Regions from separate parts of the Amycolatopsis sp. WAC 04197 genome, predicted to be linked through region 2. Evidence: riboswitches for the same ligand, from Rfam matches in the RefSeq annotation. Region 2 holds a riboswitch; the other holds the start of a gene.
What was found. Region 2 has a riboswitch for S-adenosylmethionine ahead of DMC64_RS11750 (methionine ABC transporter ATP-binding protein). Riboswitches for the same ligand answer to the same signal wherever they lie in the genome.
Positions count from the first base shown of each region.

Region 1: another riboswitch for S-adenosylmethionine. It lies ahead of thrC (threonine synthase); the one in region 2 lies ahead of DMC64_RS11750 (methionine ABC transporter ATP-binding protein).

Region 1 is NZ_QHJK01000014.1:58,326-62,132, reverse strand. Features, by position in the region: gene DMC64_RS37675 (ComEC/Rec2 family competence protein) at 1-755, shown strand, start outside; gene thrC (threonine synthase) at 791-2,056, opposite strand; SAM riboswitch class I at 2,070-2,203, opposite strand; gene holA (DNA polymerase III subunit delta) at 2,339-3,322, shown strand; gene rpsT (30S ribosomal protein S20) at 3,375-3,635, opposite strand.
Region 2 is NZ_QHJK01000002.1:933,126-936,932, forward strand. Features, by position in the region: gene DMC64_RS11735 (DUF222 domain-containing protein) at 1-194, opposite strand, end outside; gene DMC64_RS11740 (GNAT family N-acetyltransferase) at 342-923, opposite strand; gene rsmA (16S rRNA (adenine(1518)-N(6)/adenine(1519)-N(6))-dimethyltransferase RsmA) at 964-1,800, shown strand; SAM riboswitch class I at 2,048-2,138, shown strand; gene DMC64_RS11750 (methionine ABC transporter ATP-binding protein) at 2,352-3,362, shown strand; gene DMC64_RS11755 (4-(cytidine 5'-diphospho)-2-C-methyl-D-erythritol kinase) at 3,485-3,807, shown strand, end outside.

The DNA of each region.
Region 1 (3,807 bases), on a different contig from region 2:
TCGTCCTCGCCACGGGTGAGCAGGGGAGGGCGGTCCTGGTCGACACCGGGCCGGAACCGGGTCCGGCGGACGAATGCCTGAGCAGGCTCGGCGTGGACCGCGTGCCGCTGATCGTGCTGAGTCATCTGCACGCCGACCACATCGGCGGTCTCGGATCCGTCTTCGAGGGCCGGTCGGTCGGTGCGGTCGCCGTCGGCTCGGGACGGGCTCCGGCCTGGGCGTGGCAGCAGGTCGCGGACGAGACCGCGCGGCGCGGGATTCCCTTGCTGGAGCTGGAGATCGGACAACGGCTGGAATGGCAGGCGTTGTCACTCGACGTACTGGGACCGCGTTATGTCACCCGGCGCTCGGTCCGTGAACAGGACGGCACGGTGATCAACAACGGTTCGGTCGTCCTGCGCGCCGGGACCCCGGCGGGCCGGATGCTGCTGACAGGCGACATCGAGCTCGCCGCGCAGTCCGACCTGATGGCCGAGGGCGCCGATCTGCGTGCCGAGATCCTGAAGGTCCCGCATCACGGAAGTCGTTACACGGCACCGGATTTCCTCAACGCCGTCGCACCGCGGGCCGCGTTGGTGAGCGTCGGTGCCGGAAACACCTACGGTCATCCGAACAAGTCCACTTTGGACAGCCTGGTGGCCGTCGGCGCGTCGGTCGCCAGGACGGACACGGACGGCGACACCGCGGTGGTCGCGGACGGGCGAGGCCTCGCCCTGGTACGCCGGGGTGAGCCCCGCGGCCCGCCTCGTTCCTGAGGCGGGCCGGCGGGAACTCAGATGCCCAGCGCCCTTCAGATACCCAGAGCTTCGCGGACCGCGTCGGCCGAGGCGCTGACGGTGGCCTTCGGGCCGATCTTGTCCTCGACGGCGTCGAGGGTCTTGAGGCCGTCGCCGGTGATCAGCAGGACGATCTCCTCGTCCGGGTTGAGCTTGCCGGTCTCGATGAGCTTCTTGGCCGTCGCGACGGTCACGCCGCCCGCGGTCTCGGTGAAGATGCCCTCGGTGCGGGCGAGCAGCCGGATGCCCTCGACGACCTCTTCGTCGGTGACGTCTTCGATCGCGCCACCGGTGCGGTTGACCACGTCGAGGACGTAGGGGCCGTCGGCCGGGTTCCCGATCGCCAGCGACCGGGCGATCGTGTCCGGCTTGACCGGCTGGACGACGTCGTGACCGGCCCGGAAGGCCGCCGAGACGGGGGAGCAGCCGGTGGCCTGCGCGCCAAACACCTTGTACGGCGTCTCGTCGACGAGGCCGAGCTGACCGAACTCGCGGAAACCCTTGTCCACCTTGGTGAGCTGGGAACCGGAGGCGATCGGCACCACGATCTGGGAGGGAAGCCGCCAGCCGAGCTGTTCGGCGACCTCGAAGGCCAGCGTCTTGGAACCTTCCGAGTAGTAGGGCCGGACGTTCACGTTGACGAACGCCCAGCTCTCCTGCTCGGCGGCGAGCTGGGTGGCGAGCCGGTTCACGTCGTCGTAGTTGCCGTCGACCGCGATCAGGTCGCCGTCGTACACGGCGGTGGTGAGGATCTTGGCGCGCTCGAGGGTCTTCGGGATCAGCACGACCGACCGCCAGCCCGCGCGGGCCGCCGCGGCGGCGACGGCGTTGGCCAGGTTGCCGGTCGACGGACAGGCCAGCACGTCGAATCCGAATTCGCGGGCGGCGGCCAGCGCGACGGCGACCACGCGGTCCTTGAACGAGTGGGTGGGGTTCCCGGTGTCGTCCTTGACCCAGACCTTCTTGACGCCCAAGGCTTTCGCGAGCCTGTCGGCCTGGATGAGCCGGGTGGCGCCGGGTTCGGTGTTGGGGATCTCTTCGACGTTCGACGGAACGGGAAGGAGCTTCTTGTAGCGCCAGATGTTCTTCGGTCCGGCTTCGATGTCCTCGCGGCGCACGCGGCCGAAGTCGTAGGCGACTTCGAGCGGCGAGAAGTCCTCGGCGGAAACGAATTCGGGGGCGAGCGGCTGCCGGTGTCCCTCTTCCTTCGACACCAGTTCGACGGCCGGTCCGAGATCCGGGGTCTTGGTGGTGGAGGTCGTGCCGAGGGTTGCGGTCATCGCGAGGTTCCTTTCCTCATCTGCCCCGCCGGTGGCGGGCCGGAATTGGCACCGTGTTCGTCAGCTATCCCGCGATCGCGGGATGACAGGCTGACGCCGGTTGCCGGGGCTTCATCGGGCCGTTCCCTCTGCCCCTCTGGATGAGCGGTATTCGATTGTCGGCACGCGCGTCAGCGCGTCGCCTCGCCAACACCGTACGACATGAGCCTCAGGTGGGGCCACCGTGCCCGGAACACATCACCGGACAAAGCACACGAGAGGACGAGTGGCAGGATCGTCACCGTGACGACGCAAGCTTCCGCCCCATCGCCGCTGGTCCTGGTTCTCGGTGAGGAAGAGCTGCTGATCGAACGTGCGGTCCGCAGTGCTTCGGACGCGGCCAAAGCGGCCGATCCGACGGCGGATCTCACCCGGATCCGGGTGTCGGACCTCACAGTCCCGGCGCTCGCGGAAATGGTCAGCCCTTCGCTGTTCGCCGAGGGCAGGGTGATCGTCCTCGAATCCGCGCACGACATCTCGCAGGAGCTCGCCGACGGGGTGATGGCCTACGTCAAGGCGCCCGCCGACGGCATCGTGCTCGTCGTCGTGCACAGCGGAGGCGGCCGGAGCAAGGCCGCGAAAGGGCTTCCAGCCGCCTTGAAAAAGGCGGGCGCGGAAGTCGTCGAATGCCCGAAGCTGACCAAGGCCGCCGAGCGGGAATCCTTTGTCCGCAACGAGGTCCGCCGGGTCGGCGGGAAGATCGACGGTGCGGCCGTGCTCGCGTTGATCGACGCCGTCGGCTCGGATCTGCGCGAGCTGTCGTCGGCGGCGACCCAGCTCGTCGCGGACGCCGGCGGGGCGGTCGACGAGCAGGCCGTCCGGCGCTACCACCGTGGCCGAGCGGACGTGAACGGTTTCGCCGTCGCCGAGAAGGCCGTCGCCGGCGACAAGGCGGCGGCGCTGGAGTCGCTGCGCTGGGCGATGCAGCTGGGCGTACCGCACGTGCTGGTCGCGGACGCGCTCGCCGACGCCGTCCGCACGATCGCGCGGGTGTCCGGCGCCGGTCGCGGCAACCCGAATCAGATGGCGGGCGAGCTGGGGATGCCGCCCTGGAAGGTGCGCAAGGCGCAGGGGCAGGCCCGCGGCTGGGGGCAGGACGGTCTGGCCACCGCGATGCGCGTGGTCGCCCGGCTCAACGCCGAGGTCAAGGGCGTGGCGGCCAACCCGGAGTACGCCTTGGAGCGCGCGGTCCTGGAGGTCGTCGACGCCCACGGCACAAGCCGCTGAGAACGGCGAAGGGCCCCGGCGACGCGAGTCGCCGGGGCCCTTCGAAAGCCGATCAGAGAGAGTTCGCGCGCTTCGCGAGCGCGGACTTCTTGTTGGCGGCCTGGTTGGCGTGGATGACGCCCTTGGTCACGGCCTTGTCCAGCTTCTTGGCCGCGTCCTTCTGCAGCTCCAGGGCCTTGGCCTTGTCACCGGCGTCGGCGGCCTCGCGGAACTTGCGGATCGCGGTCTTCACCGAGGACCGGATCGCCTGGTTGCGCTGACGCGCCTTCTCGTTGGTGGTGATGCGCTTGATCTGCGACTTGATGTTGGCCACGGGGGCGCTCCTCTTGAATCTCTCGGTGGTTTCACCGCCGCGCTGTGACCGGCCCTGCGTGCTCGTGGGAGCGGCGCGGGTTTCCTCCATGACGGAATGCCACACGACGGTGAAAGGCAAGCTTAACAGCCGTCCCGGCACGGCTCGCGCCAGCCTCGGGAGGGCTGCTTAC
Region 2 (3,807 bases):
TAGAAGGCGGCGATCGAGTTGTATCCGTAGAGGTCTCGGACCCCACGTGCCTCGATCTCGGCCAGGATCTGGCCGACTTCGGCGAACAGACGTCGCCCTTCGCGTAGCCGTGTCTGCAACTCGTCGAGGAGCAGTTCGGCGTCGCCTTCCGGCAGGTTGAGCGGGAAGGCCTTGGGAGTATTTGTGCTGGTCATCCCTCGATTGTCGAGGCAGATTCGAACGAATGCACGGTATCGATCGGGTGGATGATCATTACGCTCCGGCTGCGCTGACCTGCGCCGATCACACGGGAGTGGGATACGTGTCAGTTCGAAAACGCCATACGGATGGTGGGGGCGGGATCACGGCTCGGCGCTCAACTGGTTCATCCGGTCCCACTCCTCCCGGAGCACCCCGTAGACGACGGCGTCATGCACGCCTCCGGACCAGCGTCGAGCGCGTCGGAACCGGCCCTCCTCGACGAATCCCAGCCGCTGCCCGACGGCGATCATCCCCGGATTCCCCGAGAACGTGGCGAAGTCCAGGCGGAGCGTGTCGGTGCGAGCGAACAAATAGGTCGTCCACAGGCGTAAGGCCTCAGTGCCGTACCCGCCGCCCCAGTACCGCTCGTCGTAGATCACCAAGCCCATCCGCCGCCAGTCGGTCTGCCTGCTTTCCCAGTACCAGCTGACCCTGCCGATCAAGCCGCCGTCCTTCAGATCGCATACGGCGAGGCTGGCGCGGGGATCGGAGGGCTCGGCCGTGGGCGTGGTGAGTTCGCGTGCCGTCGAGTCGGCCGCTGCCGCGCTCGGGGTGCCGAAGTAGGGCCCGTTCGTTTCGTGCCAGGGCCGAGTGGGATCGAGTAGGTCGCGAAGCGGTCGAAGGTCGCTCGGCGTCCAGTCGCGCAGCCGGACTTTTTCGCCCTCGAGTACGACGTCGTCCACCGGCCAATAGTGGCCCACCGGGGCTGGTTACGATCGTCGGGTGACTGAACTGCTCGGTCCTGCGGAGATCAGGGCGCTGGCGGCCGAGCTGGACGTACGTCCGACCAAGAAGCTCGGCCAGAACTTCGTGCACGATCCCAACACGGTGCGACGCATCGTCGACCTCTCGGGGGTTGGCGAAGGCGATGTCGTGTTGGAGGTCGGGCCAGGCCTCGGCTCCTTGACGCTCGGACTGCTCGCGACCGGCGCCGAGGTCGTCGCGGTCGAAATCGATCCCGTGCTGGCGGGGCGATTGCCGAATACCGCCGCCGAACGGGGCGGAGCCGAACGATTGACGGTCGTCGGCGCGGACGCGTTGAGGATCACGGCGGACGACCTGCCCGCGCGTCCGACGGCGCTCGTCGCGAACCTGCCGTACAACGTCGCGGTTCCAGTCGTGCTTCACCTACTCGCCGAGCTGCCGTCGCTGACCAGTGGCCTCGTGATGGTCCAGACGGAAGTGGCGGACCGGATGGCGGCCGGCCCGGGGAGCCGGACCTACGGCGTCCCCAGCGTCAAGCTCGCGTGGTACGGAAAGGCGCGCAAGGTCGCCGCGGTGCCTCGCGCGGTGTTCTGGCCCGTTCCGAACGTGGACTCCGCACTGGTCGCTTTCGAGCGGGGTGAGGTGGTGTCGTCCGTGGACCGGGAGCGATTGTTCGCGGTGGTCGACGCCGCTTTCTCCCAGCGGCGGAAGACCTTGCGCGCCGCGCTGGCGTCATGGGCCGGTTCCGCCGAACGGGCGGGGGCGCTGCTCGAGAAGGCGGGTATCGATCCCAAGACGCGCGGTGAGCAGTTGGATGTCCACCAGTTCGCGCGGATCGCCGCAGCCGCGGGTTGACCGCCTGCCAGGGATGTGACCGGCACCGCGCGAACGCCCCTCGGCCCAGGTCAGCACGAGTGCGTAAGTCTTCCTCTCGATCTGTATGAGCCGGCATTGTCTTAGCAGGTAGCCCGCCTGAGGCAGGCCGAAGGCGCCTGCCTTTGTTCCAATATATGGACAGCGGATCCTGTATGATGGACGCGACCAGACGTGTGATCTGCGCCTACGCGCTTGCTTTCATCCAGTGGGATCGGTTTTACTCAGTGAGCCATCCCGAGCGACTGAGAGACCTGGCTCGCCGAAGTCGCAGCAACCACCCTCCACAGGGCAGGTGCTACAGCCAGGACCGATGGAGGCTGTGCCTAATGAACAGGGTCACCCACCCGCTCCTGCTGACCAGGCGACGTGTCGTCGATGAAGGTCGCCGCACGGTAAGTGCGTGTCGACGCTCCACCGTTACTGCCTGAGTCCTTCTCCCTTACCTCTGAAAACCGTCCGTTTCCGGACGGTCACTCGGTGACGGTCGGCGCGCTCGAAAGAAGCAGCGCCCCATTCGCATGGAGCCTCTCGTGATCACTGTCGAAAACCTGTCCAAATCCTTTCCCCTCAACGGAAATCCCGTCGTCGCGCTGCGCGATGTGAGCGTGGACATCCAGGCGGGCTCGCTGTTCGGAGTCGTCGGCCCGGCGGGCTCCGGCAAGTCGACCCTCGCTCGTTGCATCGGTCTTCAGGAGCGCCCCGACCGCGGCGTCGTCCGCCTCGACGGCCTCAACACCGGGACGCTCGACGGACGCCGGCTGCGCGAGATCCGGCGGCAGGTCGGTGTCGTGAGCACCAAGCCGGAATTGCTCGCCGAGCGCACCATCGCCGGCAACATCGCCTCCCCGCTCGAACAGCTCGGTCTCGACGGGCCGCAGCGTCGCAACCGGGTCGGCAACCTGCTCGACCTGGTCGGTCTCACCCCTCGGGCGGGGCAGCGGCCGGGTGACCTGTCCGAAGGGCAGCTGCGCCGAGTCGCCATCGCCAAAGCGCTGGCCGCCGGGCCGTCCGTGCTCTTGGCCGACGACCCGACCGCCGGTGTGCAGTCCGAGGAGACCGGCGCGGTCCTGACCGTGCTCGACCGGGCCCGTGCCGAGCTCGGAGTCACCGTGCTGCTCACCACTCCCGACGCCGGCGTGGTTCGCCGTGTCTGCGACGACGTCGCGGTTCTGGAGGCTGGGGCGATCATCGAACGAGGGACCGTGCTCGACCTGGTTTCCGACCCGAACAGCCGGACCGCGCAGGCGCTGCTTCCCGCGATCGAGACCGGGCGGGCGCAGGCCTCGAAGTACGACCGGGCAGTGGACGTCGTGCTCGTCGGCTTCGCTTCGGTCGGTGCGCTCCTCCCGGAGGCCGCCGGTCGCTTCGACGTCGAACTCGCCACCATCGGCGGCGGCCTGACCCGGATCGGCGACACGCCGGTGGGCCGGTTCCGTCTCGGTGTGCGAGGTGAGCGCGCGGACGCCGCGCTCGCCTGGATCGCCGAACGCGGCGGCCACGTGACCCACCCGGTCCGCGGACCGCAGGGTGTCGCTGCCTGATTCCTCCACGAACGGGCCGCTCAGGACGAAATCCGTCCGGGGCGGCCCGTTCGTGTCCGACTCGTCCTGTTCTCTTTTCTCCTGGTGGCAGCGCAAGTGGAACGGCCACGTAGGCTTGACGGGTGCTCGCCGTCGTACCGCCCCCAGTAACCGTCAGGGTTCCCGCCAAGGTCAACCTGCACCTGTCGGTCGGTGACGTACGCCCGGACGGTTACCACGAGCTGGTGACCGTGTTCCAGGCGCTTTCCTTGACCGACGAGGTGACCGTCGCGGTCACCGAAGATCCCGGTGTCGAGGTCTACGGCGAAGGCGAAGGCTCCGTACCTACGGGGGCCAACAACCTCGCTTGGAAGGCGGCGCAGGCGCTGGCGGCACATGTCGGCAAGGCGGACGGCGAGTCCAAGGTCAGGGTCGTACTGCGCAAAGGCATCCCGGTGGCAGGTGG